Regions from separate parts of the Pseudoalteromonas sp. SCSIO 43101 genome, predicted to be linked through region 1. Evidence: predicted binding sites of a transcription regulator. Region 1 holds the regulator's gene; each other region holds the start of a gene.
What was found. Region 1 encodes sigma-54, which starts transcription at its own class of promoters, with help from an activator protein. Its sites were predicted from a motif close to GTTGGCACGNNNNTNGNNT; they were not measured.

Region 1 (4,909 bases):
ACCTGTATTTACTATTTATGGCGACCAGCAGGTTTGGCAAGTAAAAGCCAAAGAAGCCACTTTATACGAAAATGATCAGCTGATTTTTGAAGGGGATGTAGTTGCTAAAAACTTAACCCATAACGGTATGATCGAAGATATAAAAGCAGAAAACATTAATGTCGACATTAATAAAATGACCATGTTTTCAAAGCAACCTGTAACACTAACAGGACCGAATTTAAAGATTACCGGTAAAGGCTTAAAAGCCGATTTAAAAACCGAAATTGTTGAGTTAACTAACCATACACGAACCATATACTATGACCAATAAACTGAAGAAATTACTCCTGATCCCAAGCTTATTGATTGCGTTTTCCGGCACCGCTGCCGAGCAAACTGGCGCACAAATTAGCATTAGCTCAGATCGCCAAGTTGGTAAACTAAAAGATGGCGTTGGCATATTTGAAGGTAACGTAGAGATCGTGCATGGTAATCGTCGTATTACAGCAGAACGTCTTGAAGCACACGGCGGTGATACCGAAGGTACTGTAGAGCTAATTATTGCAACAGGCAAACCAGCTTACTTCGAAGAAAAACAAACGGATGGTTCCGTAATGAGCGCCAGTGCTGAAGAAGTTCGTTATGATGTTGCGAAACGCTTCTTAACCTTAAACGGTGAAGCTGAAGTTACCCAAGCTGGTCAAAAAGTAACAGCGAAAAGCATTACCTATGATATGGCTCAGCAGCTTATCAGTGCTGAAAAAGACGAAAACTCATCAGATCGTGTACACACTATTTTAGTACCTGTTGAAAATAAAAAAGACAATAAAGGCCAACCATGAGCACATTAAAAGCAGAGCTTTTAGCTAAGAGCTACAAAGGCCGCCAAGTGGTTAAAAATGTCGGTCTGGAAGTTGAAGCAGGCAGTATTGTTGGCTTGCTTGGCCCAAATGGTGCTGGTAAAACCACGACTTTTTACATGATTGTAGGCCTAGTTCCGAGCGACAAAGGTAAAATTAGCATCGATGATAACGATATTACCCTTTTGCCAATGCACAGCCGTGCGAGGTTGGGTATTGGTTATCTACCGCAAGAATCTTCGATTTTTCGAAAGTTAACAGTTTACCAAAACTTGATGGCTATTTTAGAGACTCGTAAAGATCTAAATAAAACCACGCGGGAAGAAACTCTAAATAGCTTATTAGATGAATTTAGCATCCAACACATCCGTGATAGTCAAGGTATGGCGCTATCTGGTGGTGAACGTCGCCGCGTTGAAATTGCTCGCGCATTAGCCGCTAATCCTAAATTTATCCTTTTAGATGAGCCTTTTGCTGGTGTTGATCCAATTTCAGTGTTAGATATAAAGAAAATTATTGAGCACCTAAAAAATCGTGGTATTGGTGTACTAATTACTGACCATAATGTTCGAGAAACCCTTGATGTTTGTGAAAAAGCCTACATTGTTTCTCATGGGGAGCTAATTGCATCAGGCACACCTGAGCACGTATTAGCTGACCAAACTGTACGCGATGTTTATCTAGGCGAGCAATTTAGGCTGTAACCATTACGCCACCGACTAGAGCATCTGCTAGACTTATAACAATGACAATAAATCGATAATAACTTAACTGTCTTTGCACAGTTATCGATAACTTAAAAAAAGGATTGTTAGGGATACATGAGGCAATCATTACAGCTGCGCATGGGCCAGCAACTTACAATGACTCCACAACTGCAACAAGCTATTCGTTTGTTGCAGCTCAGTACATTGGATCTCCAACAAGAAATTCAAGAGGCGCTAGATAGTAACCCTTTACTTGAAGTGGAAGAAGCGGATTACAACGAAGAAAGCATCGGCAAAAATGAGCAAAAAGCTGAATCTGACGATGTGCAAGTCAGCGCTTCTGCAGACGAAGCACCTAGCGAATATGAACAAGAAAGCAGTGATGCTCTAAATAAAGACACTGTAAGTGACGATTTAGCCATGGATGTTACATGGGATGAGTACATGAGTGCCGCTCCATCAACATCATCAGGGCCAATGCCAGAAGATGAATCTATTTATCAAGGTGCATCGACCGAAACCCTTCACGAATACCTTATGTGGCAATTACAGCTAACTCCCTTTAGTCCGACTGATGAAGCGATTGCTGTGGCAATTGTTGAGGCTATCGATGACTCTGGTATTTTAACGGTAAGCTGTGAAGATATCGTCGAGAGCTTTAATCAAAATAGTGATGAAGAAGAAATCGAACTTGATGAAGTCGAAGCGGTCCTAAAGAGAATTCAATTGTTTGATCCTGTCGGTATTGGGGCGCGTAGTTTACAGGAATGCCTGTGTATTCAACTTCGCCAATTCGATGCAAACACGCCATATTTAGCTGAAACTAAAATGGTTTTATCTGAGCATATCGAATTATTAGCGAGTCGCGACTATCGAACTTTGATGAAAAAGACTAAGCTTAAAGAAAATGAGCTTAAAGAAGTAATGACGCTAATTCACAGCTTAAACCCTAAGCCTGCGGATAGCATAGTACGCGAAGAGTCTGAGTACGTCATACCTGATGTATCAGTGAAAAAAGTAAAAGGTCGCTGGGTGGTTGAGTTAAACCCAGATAGTATGCCAAAGATTAGAGTGAACAGCCAATATGCGGCTATGTCTCGCTCTGTTAAATCAAGTAGCGACAGCCAATTTATTCGCTCTCACTTACAAGAAGCAAAGTGGTTTATTAAGAGCTTAGAAAGCCGTAACGATACACTATTAAAAGTGACCAACTGTATCGTTCAACAACAACAAGCTTTCTTTGAGCATGGCCCAGAAGCAATGAAGCCGATGGTGCTAAATGATGTTGCTGAAATGGTCGAAATGCATGAATCGACGATTTCACGAGTAACAACGCAAAAATATATGCATACCCCTAGGGGTATTTTTGAGTTGAAATATTTCTTCTCAAGCCATGTCAGCACTGAAAATGGTGGTGAGTGTTCTTCAACAGCAATACGCGCTTTAATCAAGAAGTTAGTCGCTGCAGAAAACTCGGCTAAACCATTGAGTGATAGCAAAATTGCAGATATATTGGCTGAGCAAGGAATTAAAGTAGCTAGACGTACAATTGCAAAATATCGTGAGTCTCTAGCAATACCTCCGTCTAATCAGCGTAAGAGTTTGATTTAGACGTTTTACATAGAAGGAAAAATGCTTATGCAACTAAATTTAACTGGTCGTCATGTAGAAATCACTGATTCATTAAGAGACTATGTAAACACCAAGTTTGCGAAACTAGAAAGGCATTTTGACCATATTAATAATGTTCATGTCATTCTAGATGTAGAAAAATTAAGCCAAAAAGCAGAAGCAACTTTACATGTAAACGGAGGCGAATTGTTCGCTTCTACAGAACATCAAGATATGTACGCAGCCATTGACTCGTTGATCGATAAGCTTGATCGCCAAGTCATTAAACACAAAGAGAAATTAGCTCGACATTAAATTATGAAACTAAGTTCACTTACTAATCAGGACTGCAGCAAAGCTGCGGTCCTTTTTAATAGCAAAAAAAGAATTCTTGAATATATCAGCGAACTGGCTCACCAGCAGCTTCCTCATTTATCTCAACAAGATATCCTAAATGCTTTACTCAACCGAGAGAAGCTAGGTAGCACTGGTATTGGCCGAGGTATTGCTATTCCACATGGCCGAATGAGTGGCGCCGATGAACCTCAGGCGTTTGTCATAGTGAGTGAATCCCCAATCAATTTTGATGCAATTGATAATCGCCCTGTTGACATTTTTGTAGCACTCATCGTACCAGATGGTGACTCTCAGCTTCATCTAAAGACCTTATCAACAATTGCTGATAGACTTAAAGATAAAGAGTTTTGTAAACAGCTGCGTAGTGCTACTACCGATCAGCAACTGTTTCAGGTTATATCAGCAGAGGCATAAATGGAATTAATCATTATCAGCGGTCGCTCAGGCTCAGGTAAATCGGTCGCTTTACGAGTACTTGAAGACTTAGGTTATTATTGCGTTGATAATATTCCAGTCAATTTACTGCCTTCGCTCGTGCGTAGCGTATCAGATAACTACGATAAAATAGCGGTCAGTATTGATGTGCGTAACCTTCCAAAAGAGCAGCAAGAATTTAATGATATTCTTGAGTACCTTCCAGGTTTCGCAAATCCAACACTTTTTTACTTAGACAGTGATGACCAAACCCTGATAAAACGCTTTTCAGAGACTCGTCGTTTACACCCATTATCCATTGATTCTTTGCCACTTGATCTGGCCATTAAACAAGAAAAAGTCTTACTCGATGTGTTGATCACTCGTGCTGATTTTATGATTGATACCACAGATCTCAGTGTTCATCAGTTAGCTGAATCAATTCGCGAAAAGATTTTGGGTAAAAAGGATAAAAAACTGATTATCACTTTTATGTCTTTCGGCTTTAAACACGGTATTCCAAAAGAAGCTGATTACGTATTTGATGCACGTTTTTTACCTAACCCACACTGGGAACCTGATTTGAAGCCGCTAACGGGTCTAGATCAACCAGTAAAAGATTACTTAGCTAGCCACAGCATAGTGCAAAAGTTCACATGGCAAATTCAAACATTTGTACAAACATGGCTACCACATTTAGAGCGTAACAACCGAAGTTACCTTACCATTGCCATTGGTTGTACTGGTGGCCAACATCGCTCTGTTTACTTAGCGCAAACAATTGGTGAGAGTTTTGCTAAAAGCCATGACAATGTAAAAATTCGCCACCGTGAACAAGACATTTAATTAGGCACTATTATAATGCGCGCTGAAGATACCTTTTTAATTCAAAACAAACTCGGCTTACATGCTCGCGCAGCCACTGTTTTAGCCCAATTAGCACTACAATTTGATGCTAAAATTACGCTTTATCAAGAC
Region 2 (4,909 bases), 1.4 Mb from region 1:
TTGCTCTAAACTGCCAAGTTTAAACTCTTGATGTGCAGCATATGCACCACCTAAAGTAAAAGCACGTAAAGCTTCATCACGCGATAGTAGCTCTTGTGGTCGCCAGCCGCCTTCTGGCAGCTGATTATGATCCATGCGAGTAATGGCTGAATATAAGCCGTCAAACGGATCAGCAAGCTCTACTGGAAAATCAGAACCCGCCGCAATCACTGAGCCTTGCGCTAAAAAGGTTTTCCAAGCGTAAGCCCCTTCAAGTTGTTTTTCAGTTAGACGTTGCTCTGCCATATGCATATCAGATGTTGCATGAACAGGCTGCATTGATGGAATGATTTTTAACGTTTTAAAACGAGGAATGTCTTCAGGAGTAACAATTTGTGCATGTTCAATTCGGTTACGAAGTAAAATTCCACCGGTTTTTTTAAACACATTTTCATAGGCATCTAGCACTACGTGATTGGCTTTATCACCAATTGCATGGGTGTTAGCACTAAAGCCATGGGTAAAGCTTAAGTTGAATAGTTGCTCAAGCTTTTCTTGGGTTTCAAGCATTAAGCCATGGTGATTTTTTCGATCTGCGTATTCCTCGATTAGGGCTGCACCACGACTTCCTAGCGCACCATCAGCATACACTTTGACACTACGAATCGACAGCATGTCATTCATATCTTTATATCGGCCCGCTTTAAGCATTGTTTCTAGCTGAGGATCAGCAGCACTTAGCATGGCTACTATTCTAACGGGAAGGGTGCTTTGTTCAGAGCGCTGCTTATACACTTGCCAGGTATCATAATCGATACCGGCATCATGGGTTGATGTAATCCCTAAACTAAGTAGATGTTTACCTGCATTATCTAATGCAGTATTAATGCTGGCATGGCTTGCTTTTGGTACATGCTGAGTAATAAGCGTTTCGGCTTTATCAATGAATACCCCTGAAGGTAAACCAGAATCCAGTTTTATAATTTCACCACCGGCAGGAGAGCGAGTTTCTTTGGTGATACCTGCAAGCTCCATTGCTTTTGAATTTACCCACACAGCATGGCCATCAACTCGAGAAAGCACTACGGGTTTATCTTTTAAATACTTGTCTAAATCAGCAGCATTTGGGAACTGTCCACCAGGCCACTGCTCTTGGTTCCAACCTCGACCAATGATCCAGCCTTGTTTATCTTTAGCAAACTCAGCTAGCATTTTGCCAACTTCATCTGCCGAGCGAGTACTTCTAACATCAAGTTGTGAAAGGTTATTACCTAAACCAATCACATGGCCATGGGCATCAATCAAACCAGGCAATAACGTGGCTTGTTGGCCATCAATCGTGGTGGCATCAGGAAAGCTTTTTTTGATTGAATCATTACCGGTTTTTACAACTTTACCGTCTTTAAAAACCAGTGTTGAAAAGTGTTGAGTTTCACCTTTGTAGGTTGGTGTGTAACCATTTACATTGTAAATTACTGTGGTATTGGCAAAACAACTTATCGAAGCTGTTGCCAGTAAGCTGATGATGAGTTTCATAATCTTCTAATAGTTTTTATTGAATTATGAAAACATTATCAGAGTTGCAGTAAACTGCAACTCAGCAGCAATTAAATAATCAAATAGACATTTTTATTTACTTGCGTAGACCTTAAATTCACTCAGCGATAATTTATTATCTTTATCGCTGTCGTAATTTTTAAAACGTGACCATAGAGCAGGATCTCTTGCAGACTCTGAGCGAGTAAGGTAGCCATCGTCATTACGGTCAAGTTGTTTAAATTTTTCACCAATACTATCTGCAGCAAAACCCAATGTGCTAAATCCACAACATAAAATTAGGCTGGCAAAGGTTAATTTTGACATTACTTTAACTCTTGTTTGTTAAATAGTGTTTAAATTCTAGGAGCGAAATTTGTTGATCTTTATCTGTATCCCACTCTGCCATGCGTTTTTGCAAGTGTGGTTGGGATGACAGTTCTTGCAAAGACAAAAAGCCATTTTTGTCTTTATCTAGGTGATCAAATCTTTGTTTTACATCCAATGCTAAGCTATTGAAGCTTATTGTAATTAAGGTACATGAAGCAAGCCAGAAAATTCTCATAATTACACTCCTTTATAAATAAAAGTGCTTGCCATAATTTAACTCCCATAATTTAAATCCGTTTACACATTCCCTCTGGGATTATGGCAAGCACTTTAAGCCGTTAAGGTTTGAATTTTTCAAACTCTTGTTCAGACAAAACTTGATCGCCGTTTTCATCTAGGTCGGCAAATTGCTTAAGTAAGTTATCGTGCTTAGTCGCTTCAGCTAAAGAAATCTCACCGTCGGCGTTTGTATCAAATTTAGCAAATCGAACATCCATTTGTGATGCTAAAACGGTAGCGCTGATAACCAAAAACATGAGTGAAAACGCTGCTAAAAGTTGTTTCATTACAATCTCCTATTGAATAAACGACTGAAACTCAGAAAATGAAATTTGACCATCTTGGTTACTATCTATTTGAGTAAAGTTGCTATGTAATAATGCATCTTCAGATGCCTCTGCTTCACTCAAAAAGCCGTTACTGTCTTTATCTAGCTCGTTAAAAGTCGTTTGCAGATCGAATGCATAACAGTCTACCGTAACTAGGTTTATCAACACTGCGGCTGAAATGGCCGTAATCTTCATTTTGTGTCCTAAATGACTAATTTACTTTGTAGTTATCAAAATTGGTGCCAGTTTTTAAATGTGTTAATTATCAGTGGGTTATATCTTTTGCGTGGTTTTTAATGCGAAATAGTTACAGAGTATTGTGTCTTTTTTGCAACGCTTTTTAGGCGACTAAGCTTTATTCACCTTGTTTCAATGAGTTAGCGTGTTGCTAAATAGCAACTATGTATCAGTTTTTGGGTAAAAGTCAGTACTTTTTAAGGTCGGATTCAGCGAGTGTCTAAGTTTATTCACTAATAATCAGCATCATCAATTATGTTGAGAGTGAATATGCAAAATAAAGTAGCGATAAAAATGAAACAGTTAGTCAACTGGCGGCCTAGTCTTATTGGTCAGTTCGTTTGTAGTATTTTGCTGTCTTTACTGCCGTTATCTTTAGTGGTGATTTTGTTTTTAAATGCCCTTAATAAGCAGCTTGCGCTGACCCAAGAAATCGTCGGTGACAATTACGAACTTACCAAAGCATTCAATAATCTTAAACAAGACTTAAATAGTTTAGAAAGGGCGACTCGACAAAATTGGGTGCTTAAGAGTGAATCTCTCGATAGCCTGATTGCTAACAAGTGGCAATCTTCTTTGCAAAGTGTTGATGAGCTTATTTTTTTGAGCCCTACAGCTGATTATGTGTCGCAGTGGCGTCAGCTTGCTGAGGTATTACAATTTGCAGAGCAGCACTTGCTAGTTGAACAAAAGCAAGATGGTGAGCTGTTTGCTCCTGCTAGCAAGCTTATCAGTGAACAAACAAACTGGCTTAAAGAGCAAAATGAATTACGGATCACAAAAAACCAACAGCAATTAAAAGCATTACAAGCTTCATTTATTAATTGGTTAATAGCATTAATTCCACTCACGCTATTGGTAGGTGGTGGATTTCTATGGCGGATAAGCGGACGCCTACGAGAGCTTACCAATGTTATTGATAAATTAGGGCAAGGGCACTGGCAGCAAAAAATTCATGTCCGTGGTTCTTCAGAGTTAGTTGAATTAGGCAATAAACTTGAATGGGTACAAGCACAGTTACATATGCTTGAGCAGCAAAAAGATACTTTTTTGCGTCATGTGACACATGAGTTGAAAACCCCCCTAGCTTCTATGGTTGAAGGCACAGATTTACTTGCAGATGAAATTGTTGGCCCAATCAATAGCGAGCAACAAGCAGTCCTTGAGCTAATAACACAAAGTATGGTGCGACTTAGAGTCATGATTGAAAGCTTATTGAGTTACAACGCTATCCGCACTAGTAAGCAAAGCCTGAGCGAGCTTAATTTTAACGTGATGATGAATAAAATTGAGCGTCATTTTGAGCACCGATTATCTGCGCGTGACTTATCCATTGTTTGGGTTAACGAGTTACCAAATAAAGCCTTGTTTATATCAATAGAACTACTTGAAATGGTGCTTATTCAGCTGACCTCAAATGCGTTAAAGTTTTCGCCAGAACATGAGTCAGTGATAATCAAGGCAAGCTTAAAGCAGGGGCAATTAATTTTGAGTGTAAGCGACTTAGGCGAAGGCATTGATGATACTGAAAAAGCCGCTGTGTTCGGGGCTTTTTACCAAGGCAAGAATGCAAAACAACATACTGAAATGAGCAGCGGACTGGGTTTAACCATAGTCAAAGAAACCGTTGAGCAATTAAACGGTAAGCTCTCTATTACTGATAATGACCCTCAAGGGTGTGTATTTACAGCCATTTTACCAATTCAATTAACCCAAGGAGTTAACTGATATGGGCTTAGCTAATAAAGCCAGTTTTATGCTTGTTATAGGCACGTTTTTTATAACTGGGTGCACGCTCACGCAAAAGAATGTTGAGCCAGAACAAGTAGAGCCGAAAGCAGAGGTTAAACCTGATGGGCAACCTAACCCTAAACCTCGACCAAAAAGTGAGCCTTTGTATCCGTCCGCAAGTACCGTTATTGCATGGCATGCTGCCAAGTGTGGTGGCTTTAAAGCAAAATCTGACAAAGTAAATTATGTTGGTGAGAATGAACTAAAACGTCTTTTTGAGTCGATATGTTTATTCGCTGCTTCAGAACCTGAAAAGGCCCTTAACCTGCTTGATAAAAGCGACCGTGCTTATTATTGGCCAGATGATATTAAGCAGTATCTTTGGTTACAAAAGCAATATTTACAGCAAAGTTTAGCGGCAAAACAAGCAAAGCAAGCGCTGAGTGATGAAATGGAAAAAACCTTATCGTCGCTTGCGACTATCGAAC
Region 3 (4,909 bases), 500 kb from region 1:
TAACTGGGTTGATATAAACAATATCAGCCACGTCTAAAATTGAGTAAGGGTTATCTTTTACGCCATAAGGTTGAACTGGGTAGCCTTCGTCATCAATTTTTAATACACGTGGTCCAGTATAGGCAAGGTGCATCCATACTGAGGCAGAGCCTGGGCCACCATTGAAAGAAAAGACCAAAGGACGTTTTGTTCTATCGTCTACTTTATCGCGGGTATAATAAGTATATTGCAGCGTTGCAACGGCATCGCCTTGCTCATTCCAAACCGGTTGTGTGCCTGTGGTTGCGGTATATGAAAAGCGCTCACCATTAATGCGAGCTTTATGCTCTGTCACTACTTTGCTGTCAACGTCAATACGACGTCCATTATCTGCAAAGCTTGGAGTACTGAAGGTCAGTGTTAGTGCTGTCACTGACAAGCCAATAAAACTAACTAGTTTCATGTTGATTCCTTATTATTCGAATTGCAACTATTAAAAAGTAAAGCCAACTCGATGACAAACTAATGAGACTAGTGACCAATATTAGCTGTTAAATAGTAAAATAACCGGAAATGCTGAACGATTACAAAAAAGTGCATTTTTTTAGCAAAGATATTTTGCTTAATTATTTAGCTAGATTAAAAAATGACGTATATTTAGCGTGTTTATAATCTGTGTACACGTGCTTAGAAAAGAGAAGTTGCAATGCAAAGAGTATTAGTCGTCGAAGACAGTAAAGTAGTACAGCAAGTGTTACGTCATCTCGCTGCTCACTATTTAGATGTAGCTGTTGACTTTGCGTGGTCTTTAAAAGAGGGCGTCTCTTTAATATCAGAGCACGATTACACCTTAGCCTTAGTCGATTTAACACTACCGGATGCGATGAATGGCGAAGTAGCTAAATACACCTTATCAAAAAATATTCCAACCGTGGTCCTGACATCAAAGATTGATGAATATATTCGCCAGCAAATGTTAGAGCTTGGTGTAGTAGATTACGTGGTTAAAGATAACCGTGATTCATATCATTATGCGATAAAGCTTGTTGCGCAACTACTTAGAAATGATGGGAGTAAAGCGCTAGTAGCCGATGACTCAGTATTGAGCCGCACTTTAATGAAGCAAATGCTCGAAAAGCAATTGTTTGATGTACGCGATGCCCAAGATGGTGAGCAAGCATTGCAAATGTTAAAAGACGACCCTGAGATTAAGTTGTTACTTACAGACTATGCAATGCCAACAATGGATGGTTTTGAGTTAGTGAAAGCGGTGCGTAATTTCCGTGGCCGTGATGACTTAGCAATTATCGGGTTATCCGGTGCGGGTAAGCATGGCTTGTCGGCGCGTTTTATTAAATACGGAGCAAACGACTTTTTAACTAAGCCGTTTATGAATGAAGAATTTCATTGCCGTGTTATGCAAACCATGGAGCAGCTTTCTTTAATAGCCGATATAAAAGAAAGCGCCTACCGCGACCATTTAACTGGCTTGCATAATCGTCGCTATTTTTATCAATACGCAGAAAAATTACTTAAAAATGTTGAGCAAGAAAACGTACTGGCCTTGCTTGATATCGACTTCTTTAAAAATGTGAATGACCAGTTTGGTCATGAAGCAGGTGATCAGGCTCTAAAACAAGTGTCTTCATTTTTAAAGACTAAATTTGATGACTTCACTATCGCTAGAATTGGCGGCGAAGAATTTGCAGTGGTTCTGCACAATATGAATTTAGCTAACGCAGAATCTAAACTCAATATTTTCAGAGAGCAGTTAGCGAGTCATGCTTTTTCAATTAACGGTGAGCCTTATTCATTAACGATGAGCATCGGTATGACCCTATTCCAAAAAGTATCACTTACAGCTGCGATGCGCATTGCTGACAAAGCCTTATATCAAGCCAAACAGCAAGATCGGAACTGCTTAGTTCAGTTATAGTTGTGCTTACTGCACCAGCGCTGGCTAATTGTTAAAAAAATGCACCATTAGGGTGCATTTTTTTTGTGCAAAAACTAGTTTCTATTCATAACCAATTGAAATTAAAGAATAAAAAATAATGGCACAAAGGTTGGATTGTATAAACCAACAGGATAACAATAAGCGTCCGAAGGGGGCCACTATGAAAATGATTAGTGCAATAATAAAGCCATTCAAACTTGATGATGTACGTGAAGCATTGGCTGATTTAGGCATTGAGGGGATGACAGTTGTTGATGTAAAAGGCTTTGGTCGTCAACGCGGTCATACTGAACTATATCGTGGAGCTGAATACCAAGTCGATTTTATTCCAAAAATCAAACTTGAAATTGCAACTCGTAGCGAAAATTGTCAACGCGTAGTTGAAACCATCACAAAAATTGCTTCAACAGGCAAAATTGGTGACGGCAAAATTTTTGTTTACGACTTAGACCAAATCGTTCGTATTCGTACAGGCGAACTAGATGAAGAAGCAATTTAAGGGGGAATTATGGAAAACACTATCGTAGAGTTGAAGTTCTCACTCGACACTTTTTACTTTTTAATGTCGGGTGTTTTAGTAATGTGGATGGCGGCTGGTTTCGCTATGCTGGAAGCAGGTTTAGTGCGTGCAAAAAATACAACAGAAATCCTAACTAAAAACGTTGCACTATTTTCTATTGCCTGCACTATGTTTTTATTAGTGGGTTACAACATCATGTATGTTGATAATGCAGAAGGCGGTTTCATTCCTTCATTTGGCGCATTAATTGGCACTCAAGCTGCTGATGCGGACCACTCTTTAGAGTCTGATTTCTTCTTCCAAGTTGTGTTCGTAGCAACGGCTATGTCAATCGTATCTGGCGCGGTGGCTGAGCGTATGAAGTTATGGGCATTCTTAGTTTTTACTGTTGTTTTAACTGGTTTTATCTACCCAATCGAAGGTTACTGGACTTGGGGCGCAGGCTTCTTATCTGAAATGGGCTTTGTTGATTTCGCTGGTTCTGCAATCGTTCATGGTGCAGGTGCTGCGGCAGCGCTAGCTGGTGTACTTTTCCTAGGTGCTCGTAAAGGTAAATACGGTAAAAACGGTGAAATCTATCCAATTCCAGGTTCTAACTTACCGTTAGCAACACTTGGCACATTAATCCTTTGGATGGGGTGGTTTGGTTTTAACGGTGGTTCACAACTACTTGTTTCTGACGCTGAAAATGCAACAGCAGTAGGTAAAATCTTCTTAAACACTAATGCAGCAGCAGCGTGTGGCGCTATTGCTGCACTATTCGTGTGTAAAGTGTTATGGGGTAAAGCTGATTTAACTATGGTTCTAAATGGTGCATTAGCAGGTCTTGTAACAATTACTGCTGAGCCAGCATCACCAACTCCATTACTTGCTTGTTTACTTGGTCTATTAGGTGGCTCACTGGTTGTGTTTAGTATTGTTGCGCTTGATAAAGCAAAAATTGATGATCCAGTGGGTGCTATCTCTGTACATGGTGTGTGTGGTTCATTAGGTATCATGCTAGTACCACTTTCAAACTCAGATGCAACCTTTGTTAATCAATTAATTGGCTTAGTATGTATCTTAGGGTTTGTGTTCATCGCATCATCAATCGTGTGGGCAATTCTGAAAAATACCATGGGTATCCGTGTTACCGAAGAAGAAGAGTTGAACGGTATGGATCAACATGACTGTGGTATTGATGCTTACCCTGAGTTTGTATCAGTTCGCAGTAACTAATCTAAGTGCGTGCAGTAGCACGTACCTAACAATATCATTGTGTGTTCAAATCAAAGCTCTACTTAGGTAGGGCTTTTTTGCATTTAAATAACTTTTTTCTAATAAGCGAAATAGTTATTTTTGAACTATGCTTTAAATTCCAAACTAATAAGGAAAAACTATGGATAACAAACTCTTACTTATAATCATTTCACTATTTTTACCGCCTGTGGCAGTATTTTTAAAAGCAGGTGCAGGCAAAGACTTAGTGATTAACATTATTTTATGCTTCATCTTTTTTATACCAGCAGTGATCCACTCGCTATGGCTGTGTACACGCTAAACGAGTTTAAGTGACTGTTAATTTTACAGGTGTTAACATTGCGCTGTTCAAGGTGTATTCCTGTAAAATTAACTGACCAATAGCGAACTCAATGGCTGATAAAAAAACTCCTGCAAAAAAATCGTCTAGCAAACCTAAGGCGACATCAAAGAAAAATACCACTAAGCGCTCACGCGCATCCAAAGGCCCAGCTAAAGCCAGTGTAACAAGAAAACTTTGGTCAATCTTTTGGAAGCTTTCGCTCGCATTGATTATTGCTATGGTGCTGTATCTAATTTATTTAGATGCCAAAATTACCCGTCAGTTTGAAGGCAATAAATGGCAGTTACCAGCACAAGTTTATGCCCGTGCAATGAGCTTTTATCCTGGGCAATACTTGTCTCAGCAAGAGGTTATTTGGGAATTGAACCGCTTAAATTACTCATCTGTAAATAAGCTAAGCCGTACCGGTCAGTATGTTAAATCAGCCAATAGTATTAAAGTGTATCGCCGTGAGTTTGAGTTTTATGATGGCCTAGAAGATTCACAAGTAATTGAGCTGCGCTTTTCGGGGCAAAAGTTAGCAACAATCAAAGATAAGTTTGGTCGTCGTTTGAACAGCGCACGATTAGAGCCGGTACAAATTGCCCGAATTGGCAATGACTCAAAACAAGATCGTGAGTTTGTGCCGCTTGATAAATTTCCACCGATGCTAAAAGACACCTTGCTGGTGGTTGAGGACCGTAATTTTTATCAACACCACGGCGTATCTGTGTGGTCAATTATGCGCGCTCTATACAGTAATATTAAAGCTGGTAGAACAGTGCAAGGCGGTAGTACCTTAACTCAGCAATTAGCAAAGAATATTTATTTAACCCGTGAGCGATCGCTGGTGCGTAAGTTTAATGAAGCGCTTATCGCATTAATATTAGAT

Region 2: a site for sigma-54 is predicted at 2,682-2,700, ahead of J8Z25_RS12985 (EF-hand domain-containing protein). Genes of this name have one in related genera too.
Region 3: a site for sigma-54 is predicted at 2,033-2,051, ahead of J8Z25_RS04380 (P-II family nitrogen regulator). Genes of this name have one in related genera too.

What each region holds. Positions count from the first base shown of each region.
Region 1 is NZ_CP072673.1:429,681-434,589, reverse strand. It holds gene lptC (LPS export ABC transporter periplasmic protein LptC) at 1-313, shown strand, start outside; gene lptA (lipopolysaccharide transport periplasmic protein LptA) at 303-824, shown strand; gene lptB (LPS export ABC transporter ATP-binding protein) at 821-1,546, shown strand; gene J8Z25_RS02095 (RNA polymerase factor sigma-54) at 1,664-3,160, shown strand; gene hpf (ribosome hibernation promoting factor) at 3,188-3,475, shown strand; gene ptsN (PTS IIA-like nitrogen regulatory protein PtsN) at 3,479-3,931, shown strand; gene rapZ (RNase adapter RapZ) at 3,932-4,777, shown strand; gene J8Z25_RS02075 (HPr family phosphocarrier protein) at 4,793-4,909, shown strand, end outside.
Region 2 is NZ_CP072673.1:2,793,534-2,798,442, reverse strand. It holds gene J8Z25_RS13005 (amidohydrolase) at 1-1,515, opposite strand, end outside; gene J8Z25_RS13000 (EF-hand domain-containing protein) at 1,609-1,842, opposite strand; gene J8Z25_RS12995 (EF-hand domain-containing protein) at 1,847-2,080, opposite strand; gene J8Z25_RS12990 (PLC family EF-hand domain-containing protein) at 2,184-2,411, opposite strand; gene J8Z25_RS12985 (EF-hand domain-containing protein) at 2,421-2,648, opposite strand; gene J8Z25_RS12980 (HAMP domain-containing sensor histidine kinase) at 2,961-4,418, shown strand; gene J8Z25_RS12975 (hypothetical protein) at 4,420-4,909, shown strand, end outside.
Region 3 is NZ_CP072673.1:926,154-931,062, forward strand. It holds gene J8Z25_RS04370 (S10 family peptidase) at 1-442, opposite strand, end outside; gene J8Z25_RS04375 (diguanylate cyclase domain-containing protein) at 686-1,915, shown strand; gene J8Z25_RS04380 (P-II family nitrogen regulator) at 2,097-2,435, shown strand; gene J8Z25_RS04385 (ammonium transporter AmtB) at 2,445-3,674, shown strand; gene J8Z25_RS04390 (YqaE/Pmp3 family membrane protein) at 3,835-3,996, shown strand; gene mrcB (penicillin-binding protein 1B) at 4,088-4,909, shown strand, end outside.